DNA from 2 places in the Anaeromassilibacillus sp. D41t1_190614_C2 genome. Region 2 is predicted to be linked to the other one. Evidence: riboswitches for the same ligand, from Rfam matches in the RefSeq annotation. Region 2 holds a riboswitch; the other holds the start of a gene.
The links. A riboswitch is a leader RNA that binds a small molecule or an ion and turns the genes downstream of it on or off. The one in region 2 is predicted to bind FMN.
Positions count from the first base shown of each region.

Region 1: another riboswitch for FMN. It lies ahead of I2G69_RS10860 (ECF transporter S component); the one in region 2 lies ahead of ribD (bifunctional diaminohydroxyphosphoribosylaminopyrimidine deaminase/5-amino-6-(5-phosphoribosylamino)uracil reductase RibD).

Region 1 covers NZ_JADMOD010000013.1:81,375-96,444, forward strand. The annotation lists gene I2G69_RS10800 (YitT family protein) at 1-670, shown strand, start outside; gene I2G69_RS10805 (hypothetical protein) at 809-1,009, opposite strand; gene I2G69_RS10810 (CPCC family cysteine-rich protein) at 1,206-1,412, shown strand; gene I2G69_RS10815 (RsmF rRNA methyltransferase first C-terminal domain-containing protein) at 1,490-2,836, shown strand; gene I2G69_RS10820 (branched-chain amino acid aminotransferase) at 3,051-4,121, shown strand; gene I2G69_RS10825 (RluA family pseudouridine synthase) at 4,198-5,100, shown strand; gene I2G69_RS10830 (basic amino acid ABC transporter substrate-binding protein) at 5,213-5,998, shown strand; gene I2G69_RS10835 (amino acid ABC transporter permease) at 6,093-6,818, shown strand; gene I2G69_RS10840 (amino acid ABC transporter ATP-binding protein) at 6,820-7,554, shown strand; gene I2G69_RS10845 (zinc dependent phospholipase C family protein) at 7,611-8,522, shown strand; gene I2G69_RS10850 (S-ribosylhomocysteine lyase) at 8,563-9,021, shown strand; gene I2G69_RS10855 (CapA family protein) at 9,210-10,538, shown strand; FMN riboswitch at 10,579-10,708, shown strand; gene I2G69_RS10860 (ECF transporter S component) at 10,789-11,358, shown strand; SAM riboswitch class I at 11,443-11,542, shown strand; gene metK (methionine adenosyltransferase) at 11,669-12,853, shown strand; gene I2G69_RS10870 (hypothetical protein) at 12,925-13,263, shown strand; gene recD2 (SF1B family DNA helicase RecD2) at 13,426-15,070, shown strand, end outside.
Region 2 covers NZ_JADMOD010000023.1:4,761-19,830, forward strand. The annotation lists gene I2G69_RS13495 (glycoside hydrolase family 97 catalytic domain-containing protein) at 116-5,422, shown strand; gene I2G69_RS13500 (VCBS repeat-containing protein) at 6,141-7,511, shown strand; gene I2G69_RS13505 (response regulator transcription factor) at 7,614-8,318, shown strand; gene I2G69_RS13510 (sensor histidine kinase) at 8,357-9,805, shown strand; gene I2G69_RS13515 (DUF1385 domain-containing protein) at 9,807-10,796, shown strand; gene prmC (peptide chain release factor N(5)-glutamine methyltransferase) at 10,793-11,662, shown strand; FMN riboswitch at 11,755-11,869, shown strand; gene ribD (bifunctional diaminohydroxyphosphoribosylaminopyrimidine deaminase/5-amino-6-(5-phosphoribosylamino)uracil reductase RibD) at 12,023-13,129, shown strand; gene I2G69_RS13530 (riboflavin synthase) at 13,110-13,757, shown strand; gene I2G69_RS13535 (bifunctional 3,4-dihydroxy-2-butanone-4-phosphate synthase/GTP cyclohydrolase II) at 13,770-15,005, shown strand; gene ribH (6,7-dimethyl-8-ribityllumazine synthase) at 15,002-15,070, shown strand, end outside.

The DNA of each region.
Region 1 (15,070 bases), on a different contig from region 2:
ATCCTCTGCGGCAATTGATCTGATAGGATATGTAGTGCCCCCCTATGAAGGAAACCCCATGCTGGCCGCCATATTTGGCGGTGTGCTGGAGGGAACAGGCCTTGCTTTGGTCTTCATGCGCGGTGGGACTACGGGTGGCACAGACATGGTGGCGCGCCTGTTAGGGCGGCATTTCCGCCACCTCTCCATGGGAAAGCTCATGCTTGGCGTGGACTTTGTTATTATCACATTTTCGGGTTTTGCATTCCAGAGCATGGAAAGCGCATTATATGCGCTGATTACCATTTTTGTCTCAACCCGGCTGATTGATACCATCCTCTATGGTACGGATATGGGGAATGGCAAGGTGCTGTTTATCATTTCAGAAAAAAACCAGGAAATTGCCCAACGGATTTTGATCGAGCTCGATCGCGGCGTTACAGCGCTAAAATCCCGCGGCCTTTACAGCGGGCGCGAGGGGGAAATGCTGCTTTGCGCGGTGCGGCGTTATGAGGTGTGCAAGGTCAATGATATTGTGCATGCGGTGGACCCAAACGCATTTGTGATCGTAGGCGAGGCGGGGGAAATCACAGGGGAAGGATTCCGGGAAGAAAAGCCGGACGACAAATCTCTGCGGCAAATTTTAAAAGATAGCCGTAAAAAAAGAGAATCCTCTCACAAAAGGACATGAGAAAACAGGCGGCCTTGTCGTGTAACAAAGCCGCCTGTTCTTACATATAGCCTGGGGATTTCTCGCACCCATTCCCGCAGATGCAGCTTGCACGGCAAGCGGCATCTGTGAAAAATGGGCGATCGTCAGAATGGAACGTTAGTTGTTGCTGTTCTGGCTGTTGTTCTGACCGCTGCACTGATTGGTGCCATTCTTGCAATTCTGGCTGTTCTGGCTAGAGCGGTTCTGCGTGCTGTTCTTGGCATTCTGGCTGGAACGGTTCTGGGAATTGTTCTGCAAGCTGTTCTGGCTAGAGCGATTCTGGGAACTGTTCTGACTGTTATTGTAATTGCTGTTCATGTGTATTCACCCCCTTTGCGCACTTATTATTGGTTTTGGAAAGAGGAATTATGCGATTTTGCTTTCAAAAAATGTGCGAAATCCAATGATGCGAACTATGCAAGGAGGTGACGGCATTGAGAAAGGCCCAAAATAGGGTTCCGCCCTATGGGAAAAGAAGGGGAACCGGCCAGACAACGAAGAGGAACGGACGCATGTGGAGAACGGTGCGCCTTGTACATGCTGCGGGGATCGAACCATTCCCAGCCACAAAGATATGATTTCCTACATTTGTCCGATTTGTTATTGGGAAATCGATGTGTTCTTATCCGGGGAAGAAGAGCCCAGCGACGAAAACCATGGTTTGACCCTGAAAGAGGCGCGGGAAAATTTTGAGCAGTATGGCGTGGTGTTGCCATCCTGAAAGCGGTATTGCCGGATGCCCACGAAAAGCGAGAAAAGATGGAAAGAAAGAGACGTTCAAGAAGGGAAGAAACAGACATGACAACATTGCCACAGGCATTTTGCGACCGCATGAAAGAGACATTAGGCAGGGAATATGAGGTCTTTCTCGCCTGTTATGAAAAGCCGCACTTGCGGGGAATCCGCTTGAATCCCCAAAAATGTGGGGAAGATCTTCTCCGCTCGGCCCTGCCGTTTCCGGTCACAGCGGCGCCGTTTTCGCCGCTTTCCTATTATGTTCCAAAGGAGGCGGAGCATCTGGGCGTGTTGCCGTTGCACCATGCGGGTGCATTTTATGTGCAGGAACCGTCCGCGGCTTCGGCTGTCACTGTGTTGGCTCCGCAGCCCGGTGAGCGGGTGCTGGACCTCTGCGCAGCACCGGGAGGAAAGTCCACACAGATCGCCGCTTTATTGGCGGGGGAAGGCTTGCTCTGGAGCAATGAGATCGTCCGAAACCGGGCAAATGCGTTGCTCTCCAATGTGGAGCGAATGGGTGTGCGAAATGCGGTCGTATCCTGCTGCCGTCCGGAGGTGCTTTGCGGCGCGTTGGCGGGTTTCTTCGACAAAGTGCTTGTGGACGCCCCCTGCTCCGGTGAAGGAATGTTCCGGCGCGACGAACGGGCGATACAGGAATGGAGTCCCGAGCATGTAAAGACTTGCGCTGTGCGCCAGCTTGCGATTTTGGAGAGTGCGTCGCAGGCCCTGCGGGAGGGTGGCATTCTGGTCTATTCGACCTGCACATTCTCCCCTGAGGAAAACGAAGGGGTGATCTCTGCGTTTTTGGAGGAACATTGCGATTTTGCACTGGTGGATTGCGGCGTCTCTTTCGGACGGCCGGGCACGATTCCACAAACACGGCGCATCCTGCCGCTGGATGGCGGCGAGGGCCATTTTGTGGCGAAGTTACAGCGGATATCCGAAAACGGCGATGCGCCGGCGCCCTATTCCTATCAAAAGCCGAGTAAGGAGGCGCGAGCCTGCTGTGAGCTGATCTATCGAGAAGCGCCCAAGGGGGCAATGGAACAGATCGGCGACAACCTCTTGCTTTTGCCAAACGGCCTTCCCCAGATGAAGGGCCTCGGGGTGTTGCGGGCTGGCGTGCTGTTGGGCACCTTTCAGAAACGAATCGAACCGGCACATGCGGCGTTTATGGCGGCAAAGCCCCAGGAACTGCGTGTGGTACTCGAGCTATCCCACAGTGACCCACGGATCGCTGCATTCCTGCACGGGGAAGAGCTGGAAGCGCCCGATTCCTATAAGGGCTATACCGGCGTGGCGGTGGACGGCATTGTCACCGGGTTTGGAAAATGCTCGGGAGGCCGTTTGAAGAATCGCTATCCCAAGGGGCTGCGTAACCATGGAACAGCATTTATGCAGGATATTTGATGCTTCTGTGCAAAATGAAAATAGCGATGGAGAAATGCAAATTTGATAGATAAGATTGTAGCAAGGGGAAGAATTTGGAGTTCCCTCTAAAAAACAGATCAAATCTTATCAAATCTGTGGAGAAATTTGCTGTGCCTTTCGCACAGTAACAGCTTGAAATCCCCGAAAAATGATGGTACAATAAACGGGAATAATCAGAAAGAGGGCATTTACCATGCAGGAAATCAGAGTGGAACTTACAAAAAATCCGAAACAAAAGCCGGCTCCGGGCGCGCCCCTTCCGTTCGGAACCATTTTCACCGACCACATGTTTATTATGAACTACGACGAGGGGCAGGGTTGGCACGATCCCCGCATCGTTCCTTATGGGCCGATTGAAATGGATCCTTCCGCCATGTGCCTGCATTACGGCCAGTCCGTATTTGAAGGCATGAAGGCTTACCGCGCGCAGGATGGCAGAATTTTGCTGTTCCGTCCGGATAAAAACATGGCCCGCCTGAATGTTTCCAATGACCGCCTGTGCATTCCTCCGATCGACGAGGAGCTTGCGAAGGCAGCGATTGAAAAACTCGTCTCCGTAGAAAAGGACTGGGTGCCCAGTGAAGAGGGGACGTCCCTCTATATTCGCCCGTTTATCATTGGCGTCGATCCTCACATCGGCGTACATCCGGCGCACCATCTGTTGTTCATGGTCATCTGCTGCCCGGTAGGCGCGTACTATCCGGAAGGGCTCGATCCGGTCAAGATTTATGTGGAGACCAATTATGTCCGTGCGGTGCGCGGCGGCATGGGCTTCACGAAGACGGCGGGCAACTATGCAGCTTCCTTGAAGGCGCAGGATGAGGCGGAGAAGCAGGATTATACCCAGGTGCTGTGGCTCGACGGCGTGGAGCGCAAATACATCGAAGAAGTCGGCACTATGAATGTCTTCTTTGTCATTGACGACGAAGTGGTCACACCCGCGTTGCAGGGTTCGATCCTGTCCGGCATTACCCGTATGTCCTGCATTGAGATGTTGAAGTCCTGGGGGATGAAGGTTTCGGAGCGGAGGCTTTCGATCCAGGAGGTTGCGGATGCAGCGGCAGAAGGCCGCCTGAAAGAGGCGTTCGGTACTGGTACGGCGGCAGTTATCTCCCCGATTGGCCACTTGAAGTGGGGCGACGACATCATGGAGATCAACAATGGGGAAATCGGTCCGCTCTCCCAGAAGTTGTACGATACCCTCACTGGAATCCAGTGGGGTAAAATTAAGGACGAGTTTGGTTGGACCGTCGAAGTAAAATAAATCGTTTTGTGGGACAGAACGGCGGTGTGCGGATGGGCTTGCCGCCGTTCTTTTTGTCTACCCGCGGGGAGGTTCCATGAGAAAACTGACGTTCACAGTGCCGGAAGCATACGATGCTGCACAGTTAAAAGGGTTTTTGCGCCATTTTTGCGGGGTATCCGCCCGGCTTTTGACCGATCTCAAGAAGGAACCTCTGGGAATTACAGTCAATGGCGTCCATGCGACGGTACGAAAGGTTTTGCAGGCTGGCGACCAAGTACAGCTTGCGCTTCCCGCGGACGGTGCCTGTCCGGAACCGGTGGATCTTCCTTTGGCCCCACTCTATGAGGACCGGGATCTCTTGGCGGTTGACAAGCCAGCGGCGATGCCGGTGCATCCCTCTCCTGGGCACGACCGGGACAGCTTAGCGAACGCCGCCGCCGCATATTTTCAGAAAAAAGATGCATGCTGCGCCTTCCGGCCGGTCTACCGGCTGGATCGGGATACCACCGGCGTATTGGTTTTGGCGAAGAACACCTATGCAGCAGCGCGCTTGGCGCATGGGATCGAAAAAGTCTATTTGGCAGTATGCGAAGGTATCCTGACGGGAAGCGGGACGGAAAACGGCCCAATTGAGCGATTGCCGGGACATACGATCCAGCGCTGTGTTTCGGAAAACGGAATCCACGCGGTGACGCATTGGCGTGCTTTATGCTGCTCAAAGAGTCATACATTGGCGGCTTTCCGGCTGGAAACCGGTCGGACACATCAAATCCGCGTGCATATGTCCAACAGAGGGAACCCTTTAGCAGGGGACGATCTGTATGGCGGGAGCCGGGAATATATTGGCCGCCAGGCACTTCACTGTGCACAGGCAACCTTCCAACATCCGGTGACTGGGGAAAGAATGTGCATAATCGCGCCAGTTCCAGAGGATTTCTGTATACTTTTGGAGTCTTGCGGCTTGCAAGTTCCACAAAATTATTCGAATTTTATCTAGTAAGTTATTAAATCTTCTGAAATTTCGAAGACCGCATAAGTATGCTTGAAATATGAATATTTATGCGATAGAATGAGAGAAGATTTCAGTAACGAATTTGGGGGTACGATTTATGAAAACAGGGAAGAAGATTTTAGCATTCCTTCTGGCGGTGTCCATGATGGTTCCGATGTCTGCTTGCGGCAGCAAAGTCAAGACGCCGGAGGACATTCAAAATGCAGGAACGCTGTACATGGCAACCAATGCGGAGTTTGAGCCGTTTGAGTACAAGGATGGCGACGAGGTCGTTGGCATCGACATTGAGATTTCCCAAAAAATTGCCGATAAGCTGGGCGTAGAGCTGGAAGTCAGCGACATCGCATTTGACACATTGATCACAGCGTTGCAGTCCGGCAAAGCGGACATCGTTGCAGCGGGTATGACTGCGAGCGAGGACCGCAAAAAGAACGTGGATTTCTCCGATCCGTATTTCGACGCTTCCCAGGCGATCATTGTGACGAATGACAGTGACATCACTTCCCGTACCGATCTGAACGGTAAGACGGTCGGCGTCCAGCTGGGCACCACGGGCGACCAGTATTGCACCAACGAGGACGGAGAGAACGACATTTCTGTGGCAGAAGTGAAGCGTTACAGCAAGGGCATGGAGGCAGTTTCCGACCTGCTCGCTGGCCGTATTGACGCGGTTGTCATCGACGATTTCCCGGCTGAAAAGCTGGTGGAAAAGAACAGCGATAAGATCAAGAAGCTGGATGAGGCGCTCACGAGCGAAGAATATGCAATTGCCATGCCGAAGGGCAGCACGGAATTGCAGAAGCTGGTCAACGAAGTCCTTCAGGAGATGAAGGACAGCGGCGAGATGGATGAGATCGTCAGCAAGTACATCAGCGCTGAATAAATTTAGAAGAAACAAGAGACAGCAGAAGAGCGGCTGGACCCTTTGATAGGAGCAGCGGCTTTTCTGCCTGCTTCTGTTTTATGGGGAGGTCGTCATGCAGACACTTTTCGCATCGCTTCCGCTGTCCTTTTTCTCCGATCTGGGACAGCAGTTCTATGATGATTTTATTTTAAAAGACCGGTATATGTACATCGTACAGGGATTTGGCAACACGGTGGCAATCACGTTGGTGGCTGTCATCATCGGTATCATCCTGGGTACGTTGGTCGCCCTGGTGCGCATCACGCATCAGAATAACCCAAAGAAACTGCGCATCCTCAATAAAATTTGCGGTTTATACTTGACGGTTATCCGCGGCACCCCTGTGCTGGTGCAGTTGATGATTATGGTGTACTTCATCTTCGCCAGCGGGGAAACGCTTCTGGTGGCAATGCTGTCGTTCGGTATCAATTCCGGCGCCTATGTTGCCGAGGTCATTCGAAGCGGCATCCAGTCCGTGGACCGTGGCCAGATCGAGGCTGGGCGCTCCCTGGGGTTGAACGGCCGGACAACCATGAGCAAGATCGTTTTGCCGCAGGCATTTAAAAATGTCGCTCCCGCGGTCTTCAATGAGTTTATCGCCCTTTTGAAGGAGACTTCCGTCGCCGGCTATGTCGGCATTCAGGATCTGACCAAGGGCGGCGATATTATCCGCAGTATTACATACGATGCATTCCTGCCCCTGTTCCTGGTGGCGGCGGTTTATCTGGTGCTGGTCATCCTGTTGACTACGTGCCTGTCCAAGCTCGAAAGGAGGCTGCACCAGAGTGATAAACGTTAAAATGATAAGCGTTAAAAATTTGGAAAAGACGTTCCATACCCTGCGGGGCGACCTTCATGTGCTCAAGGGGATCAACCAGGAGATTCAAAAAGGGGAAAAGGTGGTGATCGTGGGGCCGTCCGGCTCCGGAAAGAGCACCTTTCTCCGCTGCCTGAACCTGCTGGAAATGCCCACCGGGGGCGAGGTGTGGTTTGAAGGGACGCAGATCAACGCTCCCGGCTGCGATGTAGACCAGCTCCGCCGCAAAATGGGCATGGTGTTCCAGCACTTCAATCTGTTTCCGCACCTGTCCGTGTTGAAAAACATCACGCTTGCACCTGTGACGCTCAAGATCAAGACGCAGAAAGAGGCGGACGATAAGGCGATGCAGCTTTTGAAGCGCATTGGTCTGGAGGATAAAGCAAACGCCTATCCCTCCCAGCTCTCTGGCGGCCAGCAGCAGCGCATTGCCATTGTGCGCGCACTTGCGATGGAGCCGGATGTGATGCTCTTTGACGAACCGACCAGCGCCTTGGACCCGGAGATGGTCGGGGAAGTGCTTCAGGTCATGAAAGAGCTTGCGCACGAAGGGATGACCATGGTGGTCGTCACGCATGAAATGAACTTTGCCCGCGAGGTAGCCACGCGTGTCCTCTTCATGGATGAGGGTCAGGTCTTGGAAGAGGCCAAGCCGGACGAGTTCTTCACACATCCAAAGAATCCGCGTCTGCAGGACTTTTTGTCCAAAGTCCTTTAAAAAGAAAATCGATTGTGCTACAATAGGAGACATCTTTTGGGATGTCTCCTATTTTTATGAATGGCGGAGACGGAAAGCGAGGGATGCATATGCCTGCGGCAATCACACATTACTACCACGTCCTGCGGGTGCTGGAACTCTGGAAACCAGATACGGCCAACCGCGATGCGCTTTTGTGGGGCGCACAGGGACCGGACTTCCTTTTTTATCACCGTGTTTTGCCTTGGCAAAAAGGGGAGAGTCTCTCTGTTTACGGGGAACGATTGCACCAGGAAGAGGTCGTTCAGACCTTATCCATTTTGCGCGGTTATGCGGAGTCCCACCCTTCGGAGATCGTAAAAAGCTATATCGCGGGATTCCTCTGCCATTATGCGGCAGACCGGACCTGTCACCCGTTTGTGCGGGCGCATGCGCGCGAACTGTTACAGGTTCAACCGGAGCAAGATGAGCAGATTGCACACCACGAATTGGAGTCGGCGCTCGACGTGATCCTGCTGCGCTATGAGGCCGGGGCGCTTCCAATTGAGTTTTCCCTCAAAAAGACGCTCCCGAAGGACCCACAGGTGGAGGCAGAGATTGCCACACTCTATGCGTTTTTGCTGCATGTACGGTTTGGCGTATCGAATGCGAAACCCCTGGTGGAGCAGGCAATCCGAGATGCGCACACAGCATTGGGATGGTTGAACGACCGTACCAGCTTGAAAAAATCGCTGGTGGAGCGTTGGGAAAAGAAGCATGGCGGGAAGCATCTCCTTTCGTGCCATATCCGCGGCGTGGGCGAAGGGGATGATTTCGATTACGCCAACACGTTGCTGGGAACATGGCGCTGGCCGGAGAATGGAGAGCCCAAGAACGAAAGCTTTTTCGATGTGTATGAACGGTCCATTCAGGATGCTTTGGAACTGATCAACGGATTTTTTGCAGGGATAGATCTGGATAAGCTCACGGGAGGCCGTTCCTTTGGCTGAGATCCAATCATCTGATTCAAACAAAAATGGAGGAAATCGTATGGATAAAATTGCAAGCTTTTGCATTGACCACGACAAATTGGTACCCGGCATTTACCTCTCCCGCATCGACGGGGACGTGAAAACGTATGACATCCGTATGCGCCGCCCCAATACGCCGCCCTATTTGGAAAACGCGGCGCTGCACACCCTGGAGCACCTGTTCGCGACCTTTGCGCGCAATTCGGAGTGGAAGGACCATGTGATCTACTTTGGGCCGATGGGCTGCCGGACGGGCTGCTATTTCCTGCTCAAGGACATGGAGGAGGCGGACGCGGTGCGCCTGATCCGCTCGATTTTCCGGCAGATTGCAGAGTATGAAGGGGAGATCCCCGGGGCGACGGCCAAAGAATGCGGCAACTACTTGGAGCACGATCTGGCAGGAGCGCGAAAAGAGGCGCAGGACTTCCTGCCCATCATCGAAGATTGGGACGAGCGGAACCTGGTTTACCCGGCATAACTGGTTCTGGAGATCCTTTCGATCAGCCGCTGTGGAGCCGATCCTTCACGGCGGCTGTTTCTGTCGGAATCCGTCATACGGTTTTCATGGCTTTCTTCCGCAGTTTGATGTATAATCCAAGTAGAGAATGGCGCGGCCGATGAAGTATATCGGCCGCCATGGACGGTATCAATACAGGAGAACCCGATATGAAAAAAGCAAAGTATTACCGGAAGAATCCCCGCCCATTACCGGTGCGCATGGGGACGGTCATTTTGCGGATGTCCACAGCGGGCTTAGCTGTTTTGCTGTGCGTTGCTGCTTTCCTTCTGCTGACCACCACGGGGCGGATTCAGAATACAGAGCAGATCCCACAAGAGAGCGTTTCACAGCCAGCGGAGGAACCGTTCGAACCGTCACAGGAGCTGGAGCCGGAAACGCCGTCTGCACCGCCTCCGGACAAGCCTTTGGAAAGCGAACCTTTGCCGGAGCCGGAGACCGCCTCGATCACAATCCTCGGGGTGGGCGACAACCTAATCCACGACGGCATTTACAAACAGGCCAACCGGCGCGCCGGCGGGACAGGCTATGACTTTTCCCCGGTATATGAGCGGGTTGCCCCCTATATCCAACAGGCGGACGTCGCGGTCATCAACCAAGAGACGCCGCTGGCGGGCGATATCCTGCCCTTATCCGGATACCCGCGGTTCAATTCGCCGGCGGAATTGGGGGACGAGCTGGTGAAGATCGGTTTTGATGTCATCAACCATGCGAACAATCATATACTGGATCAGGGCGAACAGGGGCTGCGCGCCACGTTGGACACTTGGGACAAAAAGAATGCCGCCGTGGTGGGGGCGTACCGAAGCGATGCGGACTTGGAAAACATCCGCATCATAGAGAAAAACGGCATCAAGACAGCGCACATCGGTGTGACGGAGATGACCAACGGCCTGTTTCTGCCGAAGGATTCCCCCTATCACATCCTCTTGACCAAGGAGACGGACCTTCTGAAGCGGTTGGTCCAGAAGGCGAAATCCATGGCGGACGTTGTAGTGGTGTCCGTCCACTGGGGGACAGAGTATACCCATACCCCCACCCAGAAGCAGCAGGAGCTGGCCCAAAATCTGGTGGATTGGGGCGCGGATATTATTTTCGGAAACCATGCGCATACCTTACAGCCGGTGGCTATGTTGGAACGCGCTTCGGATGGCGCGCAATGTCCGGTGGTCTATGCCCTGGGAAATTTTGTCTCGGCGCAGGATCGCGCGATGAGCATGGTGGGCGGGATGCTCCAGGTGACCGTGGAGAAAGAGCTGCAAAGCGGGAAGACCTCCATAACGGACGTCCGTTTCGAACCGATTGTCACCCATTACGGCGACTATTTCCGGGATATAACCATTTATCCGCTCGAACAATATTCGGAGGCATTGGCGCAACAGCACGGCGTGCGCCAATACGATTCTTCCTTTAGCTTATCTTACATACAAAACATGGTGGAGCAAGTAATTCCGGAAAAATATCGTTCTAAGGATTGACAGACGCATGGAAGAGCGTTATAATATTAACAAATTTAAGAGCTGTCTTCGGGGCGGGGTGCAATTCCCCACCGGCGGTAATGCGGCGTTAGCCGACAAGCCCGCGAGCGAAAGCTGATTTTGGTGAGATCCCAAAGCCGACGGTATAGTCCGGATGGAAGAAGAACCGCGCGTTATGCGTATTTAGGCCCCGTGGCGTTATTGCCGCGGGGCTTTTTTCGTAGACAGCCCACAAAAAGGAGAGGTATCTATGAAAACAAACACCAAAGACAATGTGATCCGCATGGCGCAAATGGGAATGCTCGCCGCAATTGCAATCGTTCTTGTAACGGTCACCCAATTCCCGATTATCCCTGCCGCACCGTTCATGAAGTACGACATGGCGGATGTGCCGATCCTATTGGGGACGCTGTTGTTTGGAACCGTACCGGGACTGGTGATCCTGCTGGTGGTTTCCCTGATCCAGGCGTTCCTTTTAGGTGGTGATGGCTGGATTGGGCTGGTGATGCACGTCGTCGCGTCCGGTGCGCTGGTGGTCCTGGTGGGGCAGTTCAGCGGATGGCACCACAAATTCCGCGATACGGTCGTCGGTATGGTGCTGGGGACTTTGGCGATGACCGCGTTGATGATCCCGCTGAATCTGGTATTGACCAGCTATTTCCAGGGCGTGCCGATGCAGGCGGTCGTGGATATGATCATCCCAGTCATTATCCCGTTTAATCTCATCAAGGCGTCGGCCAACTGTGTGATTACAGCGATTGTCTTCAAGGCATTGCAGCCGTTTGTCCGCCGTCATAAGGATCTTGTTGGCCAGTCCTAAGACACATTTTATAGGAATTTTTCTTATTTTGTCCCTTTACAGGGATACCAATCCGTGCTATAATACATCTGCTAACAGAATATGTCCTTATCAAGAGTGACGGAGGGAACAGGCCCTGTGATGTCCGGCAACCTGCTTTTAAAAGCAAGGTGCTAATTCCTGCGGGTAAACCGAAAGATGAGGTTGCTTTATAGGCCGCTCGGTTTTCCGGGCGGCTTTTTTATGACCTGGAATCTTGAATCAGGGGGCAATCGCGCTTCCAAGGACATGGACAAGAATGGCAATTTTCAAACAGGAGGACAAACACAACATGGCAAAGTATTTTTTCACTTCCGAATCGGTGACCGAGGGGCATCCCGATAAACTCTGCGATCAGATTTCTGACGCGGTATTGGATGCGATTTTGGAGCAGGACCCCCGTGCGCATGTTGCCTGCGAGGTGGCGGCGACAACCGGGATGCTGCACATCATGGGTGAGATTTCTACAGAATGCTACGTGGATATTGCGTCGATCGCCCGCAATGTGGCCATCGACGTCGGCTATAGCAACAACAAATATGGATTTGACGGCAATACCTGCGGCGTTATCACATCGATCGATATGCAGTCGCCCGACATCGCCATGGGCGTCAATAAATCCTATGAGGCGCAGAACGGCGCGACCGACGCCCTCGACAGCGTCGGCGCGGGCGACCAGGGGATGATGTTTGGCTTTGCCTGCGACGAAACACCGGAGCTCATGCCCCTGGCGATCTCCCTGGCGCATAAGGTGTCCAAAAAGCTGAGCGACGTGCGCAAGAGCCGCGAGCTGCCCTATCTGCGTCCGGATGGGAAGACGCAGATTACTGTGGAGTACGAAGACGGCGTCCCGGTGCGCGTGGATACGGTCGTGCTGTCCACGCAACACAGCCCGGATGTCACGTTGGAACAGATTCGCGCCGACGTGGTGGAGCATGTGATCAAGGCAGCGATCCCGGCCAAGTGGTTGGATGAGAACACCAAATTTTATGTCAATCCGACCGGCCGCTTTGTTGTGGGTGGCCCGGCGGGGGATACCGGCTTGACGGGGCGCAAGATCATTGTGGATTCCTATGGCGGGTATGGCCGTCATGGGGGCGGCGCCTTCTCCGGAAAGGACCCGACCAAAGTGGACCGTTCCGGTGCTTACGCGGCGCGCTATGTCGCGAAGAACATTGTAGCGGCGGGTTTGGCAAAGAAATGTGAGGTGCAGCTTGCTTATGCCATCGGTGTAGCGCGGCCCATCTCGGTTGCGGTGGATACCTTCGGGACGTCCGATTATACCAGCGAACAGCTGGAAAATGCCGTGCGCAAAGTGTTTGACCTGCGCCCGGCCGCGATCATCCAGAATTTCGACCTCTGCCGCCCAATTTACCGCCAGATTTCCAACTATGGTCATATGGGCCGCGAAGATCTGAACCTGCCGTGGGAACAGCGGGACCGGGTAGAAGCGCTCAAGGCGGCGCTTAACGCTTAAATAGTACGATTTTCGAAAAAAATATGCGCGGAAATCACCTTGTCACATAAACTGTGATGAGGTGATTTTTTATGTGGGGAATTCTATTTAAGACCATTCTGATTCTTTTAGCGATTGTTGGGCTGACAGAGGTATTCCGGCTTTTGGCCTTCCATTTTTTGCGCACCCGCCATCGGGGGAAGCTCTTTTGGGTGCTCTCCTTCCAAGGGCACGACGGTGAAGCGGAGCTCGCACTGAAGAACGCCTTGGAGCATTTGCGCTGGTTGGACAGCACGCAGGAGAAGCTGGTGCTCTGCGTCGACCGAGGAATGGACGAAGAAACGCGGGAGGTCTGCCGTGTTGTCAGCCGTGAAAACCTGGATGTGCGCATTTGTACGCCGGAGGAAGTCGCGGAAATCCTGGAACAATAGTTTACAAATACATACAAAATCGTCTATACTAAAATTACGCCTTATACCGGCCGAACGGACAAACGGCCGGTATAAGCCCTGTTGGAATTGGAATTTTGTCGGATGACGGCTGCCAAGCGGTGCAATTGGCATGCCAAAAACCGACATATGGGAGGAACCAACATGTATGAAGAGACCCTTCTGGAGATGACCGGCTCGGTGGAGCGGGTTGTCTTTCGGAATGAAAAAAATGGATATACGGTATTGGAGCTCAACAACGGCCAGGAGCTGGTCACCGTGGTGGGGACCATCCCCTGGGTGAGCGCCGGAGAGGAGCTCCGGGTGATCGGCAACTGGAGCAGCCATCCGAATTTTGGCACGCAGTTCAAGGTGGAGGCGTTTGAGCGCTCCAAGCCGGCCACTGCAGTGGCAATGCTGAAATACCTGTCCTCCGGAGCGATCAAGGGAATTGGAGCTGCCACCGCCGCCCGGATTGTGGATACCTTTGGGGACAACACCCTGCACATTTTGGAAGAAGAACCGGAGCGCCTGAGCAGCATCAAGGGGATTACACGCGACAAGGCGCGGAAGATTGGGGAGGAGTTCCAGCGCGTGCACGGCATCCGGGAGATGATGCTCAGTTTGGGTCAATACGGCATTTCCCCGGAGGAAGCGGTGCGCATCTGGAAACAGTTCGGCCCGCAGGCCGTGGAACGCGTCCAGGAGAATCCCTATTGCCTATGTGACGGCGGACTGAACATCGGCTTCAGCCGGGCGGACGACATCGCCGCCTCTTTAGAGCGCCCGCAGGACGACATCTGCCGCCTCCGCGCCGGGCTGGTGTATGTTTTAAAGCACAACATCGGGAATGGGCATACCTGTCTGCCGGAGGAAAAGCTTCTGGCTGCGACGGCCGGAATGCTGGGCGTCGATGTGACGCTTACCCAGGAGGCGCTGGAACAGCTCAAGCAGGACGGTTCCGTCATCTCCCAGCTCTTTCACGGCAGGGAATTTATTTTTACCCCAAAGCTGCACCGCTCCGAAGTTTACGCGGCAGCGCGCATCGGGATGCTGCTGCGTTATCCGGCACAGTCGATCGTCGGGATCGACCATTACATTGCGGTGATGGAGCAGGAGCTCTCGATCCACTATGCGGAGATGCAAAAGCAGGCCATCCGCAAGGCGCTGTCCCAGGGCATGTTGATTTTGACCGGCGGCCCCGGCACCGGAAAGACTACCACGCTCAACGCAATCATCAAGATTTTGGAGCGCAAGGGGGAAAAGGTGCTTTTGGCAGCGCCGACGGGCCGCGCGGCGAAACGGATGTCCGACCTGACCGGCAAAGAGGCCAAGACCATCCACCGCTTGTTGCAGGTGGAATGGGATGAGAACGACCAGCCCACCTTTGCTAAGAACGAAAAGAACAATCTGGACTGCGACGCACTGGTGATCGACGAGCTTTCCATGGTGGACGTCACCATTTTTGAGGCAGTGCTGCGGGCGCTTCCGCTCGGCTGCCGCTTGATCCTGGTGGGCGACAGCGACCAGCTTCCCAGTGTCGGGCCCGGCAATGTGCTGGGCGATCTGATTGCCTCGGAGATGCTTCCGGTGGTGCGTTTGAACGAGATTTTCCGGCAGTCCATGCAGAGCTTGATTGTCACAAATGCCCACCGGATCGTGGCGGGGGAGATGCCCGACCTCTCCGTGCGGACAAGCGATTTCTTCTTTTTGCCCAGCAGCAATGCCGCAGATGTGGCGGAGACCATCGTCGGCCTCTGCGCCAAGCGCCTGCCCGCCAGCTATGGATATTCCCCCATGGCGGACATTC
Region 2 (15,070 bases):
TAGTGAAGGAAAAGAAAGGAGGATCATAATAAGGATCCGTCAGTCGAGCGGATGCCTCATAAAGAAGACCATAATCATTTGGGAAGTTATTTTGATTAAAAGGAGGAGACTTAAGTTGAAAAGAAAAACATGGCGCTCTGCTGTTGCGCTGGTACTCGCCGTTCAGATGGCGGTGGCAAGTGGCGTAACCGCAATGGCGCAGACCAATATGGTTGCTTTGAATCCCAGCAGCCAGGCCTCTGTTTCCGTGGTAAACGACGGGGAAGAGGAGACAATCACTCGTTACCTCAGCGATATGCAGCCTGCGAAGGCGACCGTCGGCTGGGGCAGTTTGATGCTTGATGAGGGCCTTGAAAACTTGCCCTTGAAGCTGCGCACGGAAGACGGCGGCACCAAGGTCTATGAGAAGGGTATCTGCGCACACGCAGCTTCGGAATTGGTTTACGACATCGAAGGCCGCGGTGTGCAGCGCTTCCAGTCCTACATAGGCGTTAACTATTCGAAGTCCCGCGGCACCTGCGGCTTTACCGTTAAGGCGGACGACGAGGTGCTGTTTACGGTAGATCGCATCGCAGAATCCGATCCGCAGCAGTATGTGGATGTGGAGATCCCGGCGGATGCAAAACAGCTGATTCTGATTACGACGACGGGCGGCGATTCCAACGATTCCGACCACAGCGTGTGGGCGGATGCAAAATTGATTCTGGACGCCACTGTACAGCAGAATCTTTATAAGGTGACCGCTTCTACGGACAAGACCATTTTGGATGCCGGCGAGACGGTGAATATCAGCTTGTCCGGCACGTTGGTCGACGATAGCGTTGCTGATCTCTCCAATGCAGAGATTTCTTACACCAGCAGCGATAACGAAGTTGCAACGGTCGACGGCAGCGGCGCAATTACGGCGGTAGCCAACGGCTTGGCAACGATCACCTGCGATGTTACATTGGACGGCATCACCAAGAGCGCTTCCATCGACCTGATTGTGGGCGATGAGGTGGAAGGCAAAGTTTGGTCGGTTACTTCCCCGGAGGGTAATGTCGGCGGCATCTTTATGTTGGGCAGTGAAGGAAATCTCTCTTATACCGTCCTGCGCGAGGAAAAACCCGTCCTGGATTTCGGCGCAATGGGCATGAAGACCGAGATTGGCGATTTCTCCGAGGGCTTGGAATTTGTATCGGTTTCCGATGCGACGACCGTGGACGAGACCTATTCGGTCAATTCCCATAAGAAGGCCGAGTACCGCAACCACTATACAGAGCGCACGATTACCTTTATGAAGGACGGCGTGCAATTTGACGTTGTAGTTCGCGCATATGACGACGGCTTGGCGTTCCGCTATGTCATCCATGGGCCGGAGGGCGAGTCCTATGCGGTCGAGGATGAAGCGACGACGTTTGAGCTCCCCGCAGGGTCCAACGTTTGGGCAATGGCCTATGGCAGCGGCGCTTATTCCTATGAGTCGCATTTCTTTAAATATACGGCAGAGTCGGTCAGCGGCAACCAGACGATCCCGATGCTGTATGAGACCCCGGACGGCACCTTCGGCATGATTTCCGAGGCTGTGTTGACCGGCTATATGGGTTCCATGGTTGTGGCGCAGGACGGAGAGCTGAAAGTTTCCGCAACGCCGTTGCAGAGCACGGACCCGACCGTAGAGGGAACGTTTGCATTCCCGTGGCGCTTTACCGTTGTTGGCACCTTGGGCGACATCAACGAGAACACCATGACCGAAAACCTCAGCCCCGCTCCGGCAGAGGGCGATTACAGCTGGGCAGAGCCGGGCGTTTGCTCCTGGACTTGGCTGGTTGGCGGCGCAGGCATGCAGTCCAATCCGGATCAGATCAAGAAATATATCGACTTTGCATCCGAGATGGGCTGGAAGTACTTCATCATGGACGAAGGCTGGCAGCCGCGTTCGAACCAGGGCGACGGTACCCGTTACTTTGGTGAGTACGGTTGGATTGAAGATGTCATTAAATATGCAAACGAAAAGGGCGTCGGCCTGATCGCATGGGTACACGTCGACGACTTGAATACAGCGGAAAAACGCGCACAGCGTTTGGACCGTTGGGCAGAGCTCGGCATCAAGGGCATCAAGGTTGACTTCTTTGACCGCGAGACCGACGAACGTGTCCAGCTGATGGAAGACGTCTATGCAGACTGTGAGAGACTGCACCTGGTTACGAATGTCCACGGCGCGAACAAGCCGACCGGTGAAGTCCGCACCCACCCGGGCATCCTGACCCGCGAGGGCATCTATGGACAGGAAATGGGCGACCTGAGGGCAGAGCAGTACACGATTTTGCCGTTTACCCGCAATGCCGTTGGCCCGGCCGACGTAACGGAGACGGTCTATCCGAGAGGCGGCTCCACCACTTCCGGTTTCCAAGTAGCGTTGTCCGTCCTGATTACCAGCGGCATGCACTGCTTGGCCAGCAGCGTGGAAGATTATCAGAGCAGCCCGGCACTCTCCTTCTATAAGGACTTCCCGTCCGTTTGGGACGATACGCATTTCATCGACGGCTATCCGGGCGAGTTTACCGAATTGGCACGCCGCAGCGGGGACAAGTGGTATGCCTGCGCGATTACTGACGAAGCGCGCGACGCAGAATTCAAGCTCGATTTCCTGGACGACGGCGAATATTATGCGATGGTCTATGCGGATGACGGCACGAGCAACCGTGGCCTGAAGCTCGAAATCGAGAAGGTCACGAAGGACGACACCCTCACCGTTCCGATGAAGGACGGCGGCGGCTGCGCAGTCATCTTCACAAAAGAAAAGCCCTCCGCGGCAGAAACCATCGAATTTGCAGAGCATGAATTGACTCTGGAGCGCAATACCAGCACCACGTTGGATGTGACCATTACGCCGGAAGAGCCGCTGATCCCCAGCCTGGTTTGGGAATCCAGCGACCCGTCGGTTGCGACGGTGGACGATAGCGGCAATATCACCGCTCTGCGTCCCGGCACGGCAGTCATCACAGCTACCTCCCCGGTGGACGATTCCGTATCGGATTCCTGCACCGTGACGGTTGAGATGGAGAAATATACCCTGGACCGCAACACCTGGACCATCGAGCGCGAGAGCAGCGAGAACATCTCCTTCCCGAGCGAAACGTCCATGATCCAGAATTCGCAGTCCGGCGACGTTGACGGCAATGCGGATAGCAGCGCGTGGCCGAAGAACATGGTGCTCTTCCCGATGAAGGACGAAGACTTCACGGCCACTGTAAAGGTGAGCGGCGGCTTGGATACCGCTTTCCAGACCGTAGCACTGACCGCGTTTGCGAACAGCAACAATGCTGCTTCGGTCATGAGAAGATACCACAGCAACTTTGGCGGCAACGTCTTTGAGTTTATGCGCTATCAGAACGGCTATAGCGAGCCCTATGTGGCGGACACCAATCCGTCTGAAGATGCATACTTGAAGCTGGAAAGAAACGGCAACATCTTCAAGGGCTATTATAGCTATGACGGCCAAGAGTGGGTGCAGATTGCAGAGCAGGATTGCACGCAGCTCCTGAGCCAGGACAACGTCATGCTCGGTGTATACACCGGCAACGGCGCTGGTAACAACAACAGCATCCAGATCACAATCGAAGACTTCACCTATAACGACGAGCTGATCCCGTTCGCTGTGAGCACCGAGACCACGATTACAGACGTAGAGCCTGTAGCGCTGGGCGAAGTCTATGCGGGCACTGCATTTGAAGACCTGCAGCTGCCGAGCACCGTTAAGGTGACCTTGCTCAATGGCACCGAGGCAGAGCTGCCTGTCACATGGGCAGCAGGCGACTACGACGGCGATACGCTGGATACCTACACGCTGGAAGGCACCATTACTTTGGAGAACGGTGCATTGAATGTGATGGATCTGAAGGCAACGGCAACCGTCACGGTAGTAGAGGCGCCGGTAGAGGACAACACGATCACGGCAACCTATAACAACAAGGACGTCACCCTGTCGGTGGACGGCGAACCGCAGAAGATCGCAGACCTGCTCGGCAAACTCGAGATGAAGGATGTTACGACCGGTTCGAATGTCGAACTGACCTTTGCACCGCGCGTGGAAGGCAAGAACTTCCGCTCCGTGAGCATCGACGGCGCAGAGCCGGAGCTCATCAGCGGCGATTCCTACACTTACACGGTTCCGATGGAAGGCGACGGCGTTGTTCTGGACTTCGTATTCGAAGTGACCGATAAGCGCATCCTCGAAGAGACTTACAACTACGCGAAGACCTATGTGGACGACGGCACCGTCGATTCGCTGGTCACCGCAGCGAAGGAAGCCTTCATGGAGGCTTATGAGGCAGCGGCAGCGGTATTGGACGACGACACGGCGACCCAGGCGCAGATCGATGCGGCTTGGAATGACCTGCTGAACGTCATCCACTATCTGGACTTCCAGGCGGGCGACGCAAGCGCGCTGGAAGAGCTGTATAACATTTTGAGCGGCCTGGTGGAAGACGACTTCACGAGCGACAGCTGGGCGGCATTTGAAGAAGCAATGACGCAGGCAGCGGAAGTTATTGCAGACGACGAGCCGCTGGAAGCGGACGTCACGAAGGCCTATGAAGACCTGCTGAACGCAGCGGAGGGCTTGGTGCGTGCATCCGACCTGAGCAGCCTGAACGACTTGATCGAGAAGGCGGAAGAAGTAGCGGCGGAGATCGCAGAGGGCAAGTACCTGCCGGACGGCCAGGAAGCTTTCCAGGCGGCATTGGATGCAGCAAAGGCGCTGACGAAGGACGACGCGCAGGCGACGATCAACGAAGCGGCACAGACGCTGACCGAGGCCATGGCGGCGCTGCGCAAGAAGGCAGATAAGAGCGAGCTGGAAGCAATCCTGAATGAGCTCGAAGCACTGGACGCTTCCGATTACACAGCGACGAGCTATGCAGCGGTTGCAGCTTCCATTGCAAACCTGAAGACCCTGCTGGCGGACGAGACTCTCGACGCAGAAGAGGGCCAGGCGGTTGTGGACAACGCGGTCGCACAGGCGCGCGCGGCAAAGGCCAACCTGGTTGAAGTGAGCAACGGTGGTTCGAACTCCGGCAGCTCCAGCAATGGCAGCACGTCCGCAAACGTTGGCAATGCATATGGCGCTTCCGGTGTTGTGGCAGCAGGCCAGAATGTATCGGCTGTGAGCGCATATGTCCGCAGCGACACGACGGTCAACTTCACGCTGAAGCATGGCCAGGCGTATTGCTTCAAGATGACGGTTGTCAACGGCAACGCTATGACGCCGAGCTTCACGGTCGGCAACGGCGATGTGCTGAAGACGCAGTTCGTGGCGAAGATCGGCAACGACTACTATTACAGAGTCTATGCGATCGGCACGCCGGGCCAGAGCACGGGCGTTTATACCACCCTGCCGGGCCAGAACGCCGTCAAGCATTGCACGGTAACGATTGGCTAATCGAAAATAAAAGGGAAGGCTTTTCCCTAATAAACAGCAAGGACCCAATCCTGGAAGCTCCCGGGATTGGGTCCTTCTGTATTTGATACTTCTATTTCTCACATGTGGTGCTGCGGAGCTGTGTGTTTTGCCTTTATGAAACAATTTTTCGACTGCCTCTGTAGGGTTTTCCCTGTGGAGCGGAAAACAAACTCCTCACAGTTTGCTTCCGTAGGGAACGCCGTAGGCGCGAGAGGCACTGTGCGCCCGCCGTAGGCGCGGATGACGCTGTGCGTCCGATTGGCTAATCTAAAATAAAAGGAAAGTTTTTTCCTTATGAACAAAGAGGCCCCTGTCTTGGGATATCCTAGGGCGGGGCCTTTCTGCCTATGGCCGGAATAAGAGCGGTGTGAGGAAGGTTTGGAAAGGCTGTATTTGTAAGATGCTTTCCGCTTTTCAAAAAGGGCCAGGGGTGTTTTTGTGTACGCAATTGGCACAATGGTTCCTGGAAAATAAGACGGTATTTCATTTGACTCATTCAATTACAGATTTGATACTGTTCAATTTGCGTAGAAGATGCTATAATAACAAAGATATAGACGGACAATTTAGAACTATTTTTAACAAACCCTTCAAAATTTAGTGATAAACATCCATATATTCGTGGGTGGGCAAGGGATTCGTTCCCAAGCAAGATCGATAGAAAGGTTCGCGTTTAATCGAAAAAGGGGGCGGTGAGTTGTCTCATAAATTGCGCATATGGTGCGCAGCGGTTGCCGTGGCACTGGCCATTTCGCTGCTTTTTTCAGGCTGTTCTCTTTCAGCTCTGGACGCCCAGTCGCTGATGCGCCCTCCGCGTCCTACGGGGGAGCGCGCACAAATCCACGACGAACTGGAAAAATCGGCGGGCGCAAACCCTACTTTAAAATACCCCAGCAGGGGGGAATACCGCTCTGCAATTATTATGCATAGCCTTGTTAGCGCAGGGCAGGAAGATGCCATTGCATTCTATCAGAAAAAAGGCGACAGTGCTGGAATCAATGTCATGTTTATCCATAAAACAGAAGATGGCTGGAAGGCGGTTGGGGATTTTAATAACCCGGCCACTACAGTGGATAAAGTCTGTTTTGGCGATATAAACGGCGATGGGCACGACGAGGCGGTGATCGGTTGGGGAAGTAACCTCAATAACTCGACGACCATTTGCGTGTACTATTATGAAAACGGAAAAATGTGCGAGCTCAAACTGGAGCAGTCGTACACAGAAATGGTGGTTATGGATTTTGACGATGACCACAGCGATGAAATATTTACCGCGAGTGTAACGGTCGGCGACCAACCTGCGATCGCCCGGTTGTTGCGGGTCCGGGACGACCAGTTGGAGATCATCGGTTCCGCCAATCTGGATACGACCGTAACCAGCTATGCCTCCACTACGGCAGGAATCATCAGTGAATCCGGGAACTTGAAAGGCGTTGTATTGGATGGCCGAAAGAGCGCCGATACCTTGGTAACCGAGATGCTGTATTGGGACAAGGAGGCTTCTACCTTGCAATCCCCCTTCTATGACAGCAATGCGCAGACGTCAAACTATACCCAGCGTAGGACACATGCGGTGTCGCAGACGATTGGGGATAGCAAGATTATTGAAATCCCCATTGTGACGCCGATGCCTGGTTATACGACGGATAACGCTCCGGATGAAACAAATTATTTGACGAATTGGCATCGCTTTGATGAGCGCGAAGGGACCTTGGTCCGAAGCGCTTCTATGGTAATGGATTACACCGATGGGTATTCCTTCCTAGTGCCGGACATGTGGCGGGGGAAAGTCAGCACACAGATGGACCCTTCCACGCGGACACTGACTTTCTATGAGTGGGTGGTTGCGGATGAAACCACCGGTTCCGGCGCGATGGGGGCGGCATTGCTGCGCCTACATGTCTTTACAAAGGACAGTTGGGAACGCCAGGAGGGGACGGATGGGTATTACCAGCTTGTGGACAACAACAATTTGGTGTTTGCCGCAGCAATCCCCACGCCGGATAATGCGCTGTCCCTCACAATCAATGATATCAAAAATGGATTTGAGCTGATCCGTCAGGAATAAGATAAAAATATGGGAGTTGTTGAGAGAGGTCCCAGCAAGGTTCACATGGGGAATGGGCGTGGGACGGACGTTTAAAAGTTCAGTAGGAAAGGGTGTACTGCCGTGAAAAAAGTATTGGTTGCAGAGGATGAACAGGCCATCCGCGAATTTGTTGTGATTAATCTGAAACGTGCCGGATACGAGCCATATGAGGCTTCCAATGGGGAGGAAGCGCTGGAAATCTATGAACGGGAGGGCAAGGATTTTGACGTTGCCATCCTGGACATCATGATGCCCGGAAAGTACGACGGCCTGGCCGTCTGCAAAGAGCTGCGCAAGCAGAGCGGCTCGATCGGGATTATCATGCTTACCGCGCGGACACAGGAGATGGACAAAGTCAGCGGCCTGATGATGGGCGCGGACGACTATGTGACGAAGCCGTTCAGCCCGTCGGAATTGGTGGCGCGTGTGGATGCGGTCTACCGCCGGGTTGCTTTGGCGCAGATGCGCGATGAAAACAATTTTAAAGAGGAGATCCGGTCCGGGGATTTTGCGCTCAACCTGCGCAACCGCACCTTGATGAAGCGCGGCGCGCCCATTGAGCTGACGCAGGTGGAGTTTCAGATCATGGAATACTTTTTCTCCAATCCGGGGACCGCTCTGGACCGTTCCGCGATTTTGAAGCATGTGTGGGGGGAAGCCTACTATGGAGAAGAGAAGATTGTGGACGTCAATATACGCCGCCTGCGCATGAAGGTGGAGGACGAACCCAGTAACCCAAAGCATATCGTGACGGTCTGGGGACTCGGCTATAAATGGGAGGCATAAATTTAGAGAGGAATCCATAGGAAAGGAGGAAAACCCGCATGGTGGTAAAGGGAATTACAAAACGCTGGCTTTTGAACAGCCTTGGTGTTATACTGATCTTGATCGTCGCGCTGGTTTTCAGCCTTTCGTATGCCATACAAAATTATATTTATTATGGGATTCAACAGGCGATCAACGGCCGCGCAGGGGAATTGACCAATGTTTTCTCCGATTACGGGCAACGTTCTTCGCAGGACTTCCTCACGGCCGCGCGAAATTATGTGGAGAATTTCCCCAACAAGGAAAGCATGGAGTTGATGGTGTTCAATTCCGAGGGGCATATCATCACAACGTCCATTGGGTTTGCGCCGGATCAAAGCCAGCCCATGCCGGATTACCAGCAGGCATTGGCCGATGCGAATGGGTATGGCACATGGACCGGGCGCTTGACCAGCGGGGAAAAGGTGATGGCTGTCACGCGGGTGATCCACAACGACGCCGGCAGCGTGGTGGGCGGCGTCCGGTACGTTGTTTCGCTGGAGGAAGCGGATAAGCAGATCGGTATGGTGGTAGGGATTCTGATCCTGGCGGGCGTCGTGATCCTGCTTTTTATTTCCACTTCGAGTTACTATTTTATGAAGTCCATCCTCACGCCGATCAAGGAGATTGGCGCGACCGCGCGGCGGATCGCACAGGGCGATTTCAAAGCGCGCATTGAAAAATCCAACGACGATGAGATCGGCCAGCTGTGCGACACCATCAACGACATGGCGGTGGAGCTGGGCGCGGCGGAAAAGATGAAAAATGATTTCATCTCCTCCGTCTCCCACGAGCTGCGCACGCCGTTGACTGCCATCAAGGGCTGGGCAGAGACGATGCAGGGCGGCGGTATGGACGACGAAACCTTCGACAAGGGCATGAGCGTCATCATCCGGGAATCCGAACGGCTGTCCGGCATTGTGGAGGAGCTGCTCGACTTTTCGCGTATGCAGAGCGGCCGCATGACCCTGACAATGGACAAAATCGACATTCTTGCCGAGTTGGGCGAAGCGGTCTATATGTTCAGCGAGCGCGCAAAATCCGAACACAAGTATCTGCTATATGAAGAGCCGCGGATGCTTTCCCCGGTCTTGGGGGACATCAACCGTTTGCGGCAGGTATTTGTCAATATCCTGGACAATGCGTTAAAATATACAGGCGAGGGCGGGACCATCAGCGTGGTTGCCTCCGAGGAGAACGGCTACATCCGGGTCGCCATCAGCGACAACGGCTGCGGTATCCCGCCGGAGCACCTGCCCAACGTGAAAAAGAAGTTTTATAAGGCGAACCAGACCGTCCGGGGTTCCGGGATTGGGCTGGCACTCGCCGACGAGATCATGCGGCTGCATTCCGGCAGCCTGGAAATTGAAAGCCACGAGAATGTGGGGACTGTGGTAACCATCCGGATCCCTGCATTCCTCGAAAAGGCGCCGGACGCCGCGCAGGACACAGAAAGGATATCCGAATAGAATGGCTAGAGAAAAGACAAAACGTATTACTTCCATCGGCGGACAGGCACTGATCGAGGGCATCATGATGCGCGGGCCGAAGCGCACCGAAATTTCTGTGCGCATGCCGGATGGCACCATTTCTTCTGAAACCCTGGAGACGGACGGCCTGGGGAAGAAGTACAAAATTTTCCGGCTCCCGATTTTCCGCGGGATAGCGGCTTTTATCGATTCCCTTTCCACAGGCTTTAAGGCGCTGAATATCTCCGCAGAGAAGTCTGGGATGGCTGAGGAAGAGGGGGAACCCTCCAAGTTTGACCAGTGGATGGAGCGGGTGTTTGGCGATAAGCTGATGAACGCCATTATGGCGGTGGGCACGGTCCTGGGCCTGCTCTTGGCCATTGTGCTGTTTTTCTTTTTGCCGACCTGGCTGTTTAATGTGTGCGAGCAATACCTCTTTGGAACGGGGATTGAAGCATGGCGCTCCATCATTGAGGGCGCGATGCGCATCGGTATTTTTGTGGCGTATATCGCCATTGTAGCGCATATGTCGGAGATTAAGCGCGTGTTTGAGTATCACGGCGCGGAACATAAGACCATTTTCTGCTATGAAAATGAAGAAGAGCTGACCGTTGAAAACGTGCGGCATCACAGCCGCTTCCATCCGCGCTGCGGTACGAGCTTTATGATTATCATGCTGCTGCTGGGGGTCATCATCGGGTTCTTCATCCCGTTCACAAACCCCATCCTGCGCACATTGGTCAAATTGCTTTGTATTCCGGTGGTGGTGGGCATCGGCTATGAGCTTATCCGTATCTGTGGGCGTTATGACAACCTTGCCACGCGCATCATTTCGGCCCCCGGCCTCTGGATGCAGCGGCTGACAGTCAAGGAACCGGACGACAGCATGATCGAAGTGGCGATTGAGGCGATGAAGGCGGTCATCCCGGAGGACGGGACGGATCTGCAATGCCCGTTACAGGCCAAGCAGCCAAAGGAGAAAACGGCATGACGCTGCGGCAAACGTATCAAAAGGGAAAGATGCTTTTAGAAAAGGCAGGGATTGAAACCCCTGCCTTTGATGCTGTCTGCCTGTTTGAAAAGGTCTTTGGTATGGATCGCCAAAAGCTGATGATCCATGGGATGGAACCGGCGGAAGAAGCGCACGCGGCCGCATATTGGGAGCTTTGTGAAATGCGGGCGCAGGGGCGGCCGTTGCAGTACATCCTTGGCGAGTGGCCGTTCATGGATTTTACGCTTTGCGTGGGAGAAGGCGTTCTGGTGCCGCGCGAGGAGACGGAGTTGCTGGTGTATACAGCGGCGGAACGGCTCCGTGTGGGCAGCGGCGCGAAAGGGCCTTGGAAAGGGATCGACCTCTGCGGCGGAAGCGGCGCAGTGGCGATCGGGCTTGCATCCCTGCTCCCAGGGTTAGAGATATCCTGCGCAGAGCTCTATGCGGATGCTTTCCGGTTTTTGGAGGCCAATGTCCGCCGGCTGGCAAGCAAGGCCGTCCATCCGGTCCGATTAGATGTCTTGTCGCCGGAATCGGCCGCACCGTTTTCCGGGCTAGATCTCGTGGTGTCAAACCCCCCTTACGTGGAGGCGGGGGTGATTGCGGGACTACAAAAAGAGGTGCAGCAGGAACCGCGCACAGCCCTGGACGGCGGGGAAGATGGGCTGGTGTTCTACCGGGCGATTGCGCAGCTATGGGTCCCGCGTTTGAAGCCCGGCGGCGTTGCCGCTGTGGAGATCGGGGAAGAACAGGCGCAGGCCGTGACGGAATTGTTCCAAGAGGCGGGTGTGCGGGAAATCGAAGTGCGCAAGGATTTTAACGGGTTGGACCGCGTGGTCGTAGGATGTTTTTATCCGGGGCCATGAGAGGGGAAGGCCCTGGCAGATGAAATGCCAAACGAAAAGGGTCCCAGGGATTGACTTTTTCCAATAGGAGGAGTATACTCAATTCAATTGAATAGGATCTTCAGGGCGGGGTGCAATTCCCCACCGGTGGTATAGCCCACGAGCCGCATGGCATGATTCGGTGAAACTCCGAAGCCGACCGTATAGTCTGGATGAAAGAAGATCGTGTATGGCAGAATAAAAACGTCTCTGCACGCATGGATTTGCTCTGGAATGTTGGATTCCAGAGCTTTTTTATGTTCTGTGGCCAGAAGCCCCCTGCCATTTCAGGATGCCTTGAACGACCGTTCAAGGCATTTTTCTTTTTTTCGGAGGTGAAAGATGGAAGATCAAGATTATATGCGCTTGGCCCTGGAACTGGCGAAGCGGGGATGCGGCTGGACGAACCCCAACCCCATGGTAGGGGCAGTCCTTGTAAAGCATGGCCGTATCATTGGACAGGGATACCATACGCGCTATGGAGAGCTCCATGCGGAGAGGGAGGCTTTGAAGGCCTGCACGGAATCGCCGGAGGGCGCAACCATGTATGTTACGTTGGAACCCTGCTGCCATCATGGGAAGCAGCCTCCCTGTACCGATGCAATCCTGGAGGCCGGGATTGCCCGCGTGGTGGTCGGTTCGGAAGACCCCAATCCGTTGGTAGCGGGGAAAGGCCTGGAGCGGTTGCGTGTCCAAGGGGTGGAGGTGGCCACCGGCGTCCTGCGGGATGCTTGTGACGCGCTCAACCAAGTGTTTTTCCACTTTATCCAGACCCGGCGCCCTTATGTGGTGATGAAATACGCGATGACGATGGACGGAAAGATCGCCACACGGACCGGCGCTTCCCAATGGATCACCGGCGAAGCGGCCAGGCGGCGTGTCCATCAGGATAGGCACCGGTATGCGGCAGTTCTGGCAGGAATCGGCACTGTCCTCGCGGATGACCCTTTGCTGACCTGCCGGCTGGAGGGAGGAAAGAACCCCATCCGGGTTCTCTGTGATACCCATTTACGGATACCGCTGCACAGCCAAATTGTACGCACCGCCAGGGAAGTCCCCACCATTTTGGCCGCAGTCTCCCCGGAGCCGGGGAGGAAGGCAGCGCTGGAGGACGCTGGCTGCCGGGTTTGGACCCTTCCGGAGCGGGAGGGCCGGGTGGATCTGCGTGCATTGATGGAGAGGCTTGGAGAGGAAAACATCGATAGCCTTCTGCTGGAAGGGGGCGGCGCGCTGAATTGGGCGGCGCTGGAGCAGGGGATTGTCCAAAAGATTCAAGCTTATATCGCCCCGAAGATCTTCGGCGGTGCGGCCGCCAAGACACCGGTGGCGGGCATAGGGGTTGAACTGCCCTCCCAGGCGGTCCGGCTGAAAAATACGGTGGTTGTCCAACTTGGAAAGGACTTTTTGCTGGAAAGCGAGGTGGACGGCAATGTTTACGGGGATTGTTGAAGAAATTGGGACGGTCCGCGCGGTCCGGCGCGGCGCGCATTCCTCTGTATTATCGATTGGGGCTGTCCGAATCCAGAACGGTCTAAAAATTGGCGACAGTGTTGCGGTAAACGGCGTATGCCTGACGGTCTGTTCAAAGGACTCCGGAGGGTTTACAGCGGATGTGATGCACGAGACGCTCAACCGCTCTTCCCTGGGATGCCTCTCCGTGGGCAGCCGCGTAAACCTCGAGCGTGCAATGGCGGCGGACGGGCGGTTCGGCGGTCACATTGTATCGGGACATATCGACGGGGTAGGCTGTATCCGAGCCCTCCAGAGGGATGACAACGCCCTTTGGTATACGGTGGAGGCAGCCCCGCAGGTTCTACGGTATATCGTTGAGAAGGGATCGATCGCTATGGACGGGATCAGCCTAACGGTCGCTTCTGTTTCAGAGACGGATTTTTCGGTCTCTGTTATTCCACATACGGCCAGCGCCACCATATTGGGAGAGAAACGGCCGGGCGATCCGGTCAACCTGGAGACGGATGTAATTGGAAAATATGTGGAGAAGTTTTTGTGCGCATCGAAGGAGGCGCCTACATCCAGGGGCGTCACCTTGGAATTTCTGGCGCAAAACGGATTTTAAGGAGGAATTTCCATGTTTCAATATGATTCGATTGAAGACGCATTGGAGGCGCTGCGGCAGGGACACTTGATCTTGTGTACCGACGACCCCGACCGGGAGAACGAAGGCGATCTCATCTGTGCAGCCCAGTTTGCAACCACTGGGAACATCAATTTTATGGCCACCCATGCCAAGGGGCTGATCTGTATGCCCATGTCGGCCGCATATGTCCAAAAGCTCCGGCTCCCGCAGATGGTGGCCGACAATACGGATAACCATGAGACGGCGTTTACCGTCTCCATCGACCATGTATCCACAACCACCGGTATCTCCGCTGCAGAGCGCTCCATCACCGCGATGAAATGCGTTGAAGAAGGGGCACGTCCGGAGGATTTCCGGCGCCCCGGCCATATGTTTCCCCTTCTGGCAAAGCCGAACGGCGTTTTGGAACGCAACGGCCACACAGAAGCGACGGTCGATTTGCTGCGGCTGGCCGGTTTGAAGGAATGCGGCCTGTGCTGCGAGATCATGCGGGAAGACGGCACCATGATGCGCGCCACGGAACTCCAGCAGAAGGCGCAGGAATGGGGCTTGAAGTTCATCACCATCCGAGATCTGCAAAATTACCGCAAACGTCATGAAAAGCTGGTAGAACAGGTGGCTGTGGCACGCTTGCCAACCAAATATGGGGAATTCACCGCCTATGGCTACCGCAACAAGCTGAATGGGGAACACCATGTTGCTTTGGTCAAGGGGGACATAGGGGATGGACAGAGGCTGCTGTGCCGCGTTCACTCCGAATGCTTGACGGGGGATTGCTTCGGCTCACTCCGGTGCGACTGTGGCCAGCAATTGGCGTCGGCGATGCGGCAGATTGAGAAAGAGGGACGGGGGATTCTGCTGTATATGCGGCAGGAAGGCCGTGGAATCGGTTTGCTCAACAAACTGAAGGCCTATACGCTTCAAGACCAAGGCATGGATACCCTGGAGGCAAACCTCGCCCTGGGTTTTCCTGGAGATCTGCGGGAGTATTTTATCGGTGCGCAGATTCTGCGGGACTTGGGGGCAAAGACCTTACGGCTCCTGACAAACAACCCGGATAAGATCTACCAATTGTGGGACTTTGGGATGGAGATTGTAGAGCGAATCCCCATCCAGATGGAGGCAAATCCGGAGGACCTGTTCTATTTGCAGACAAAGCAGCACCGCATGGGCCACATTTTACATTATGAAACCGATGTATCCAGTGAAGGAGGAACAACCTTATGAAGATTTACGAAGGAAAACTGGTTGCGCAAGGGATGCGTGTGGGAATTGTAGCTTCCCGTTTCAAT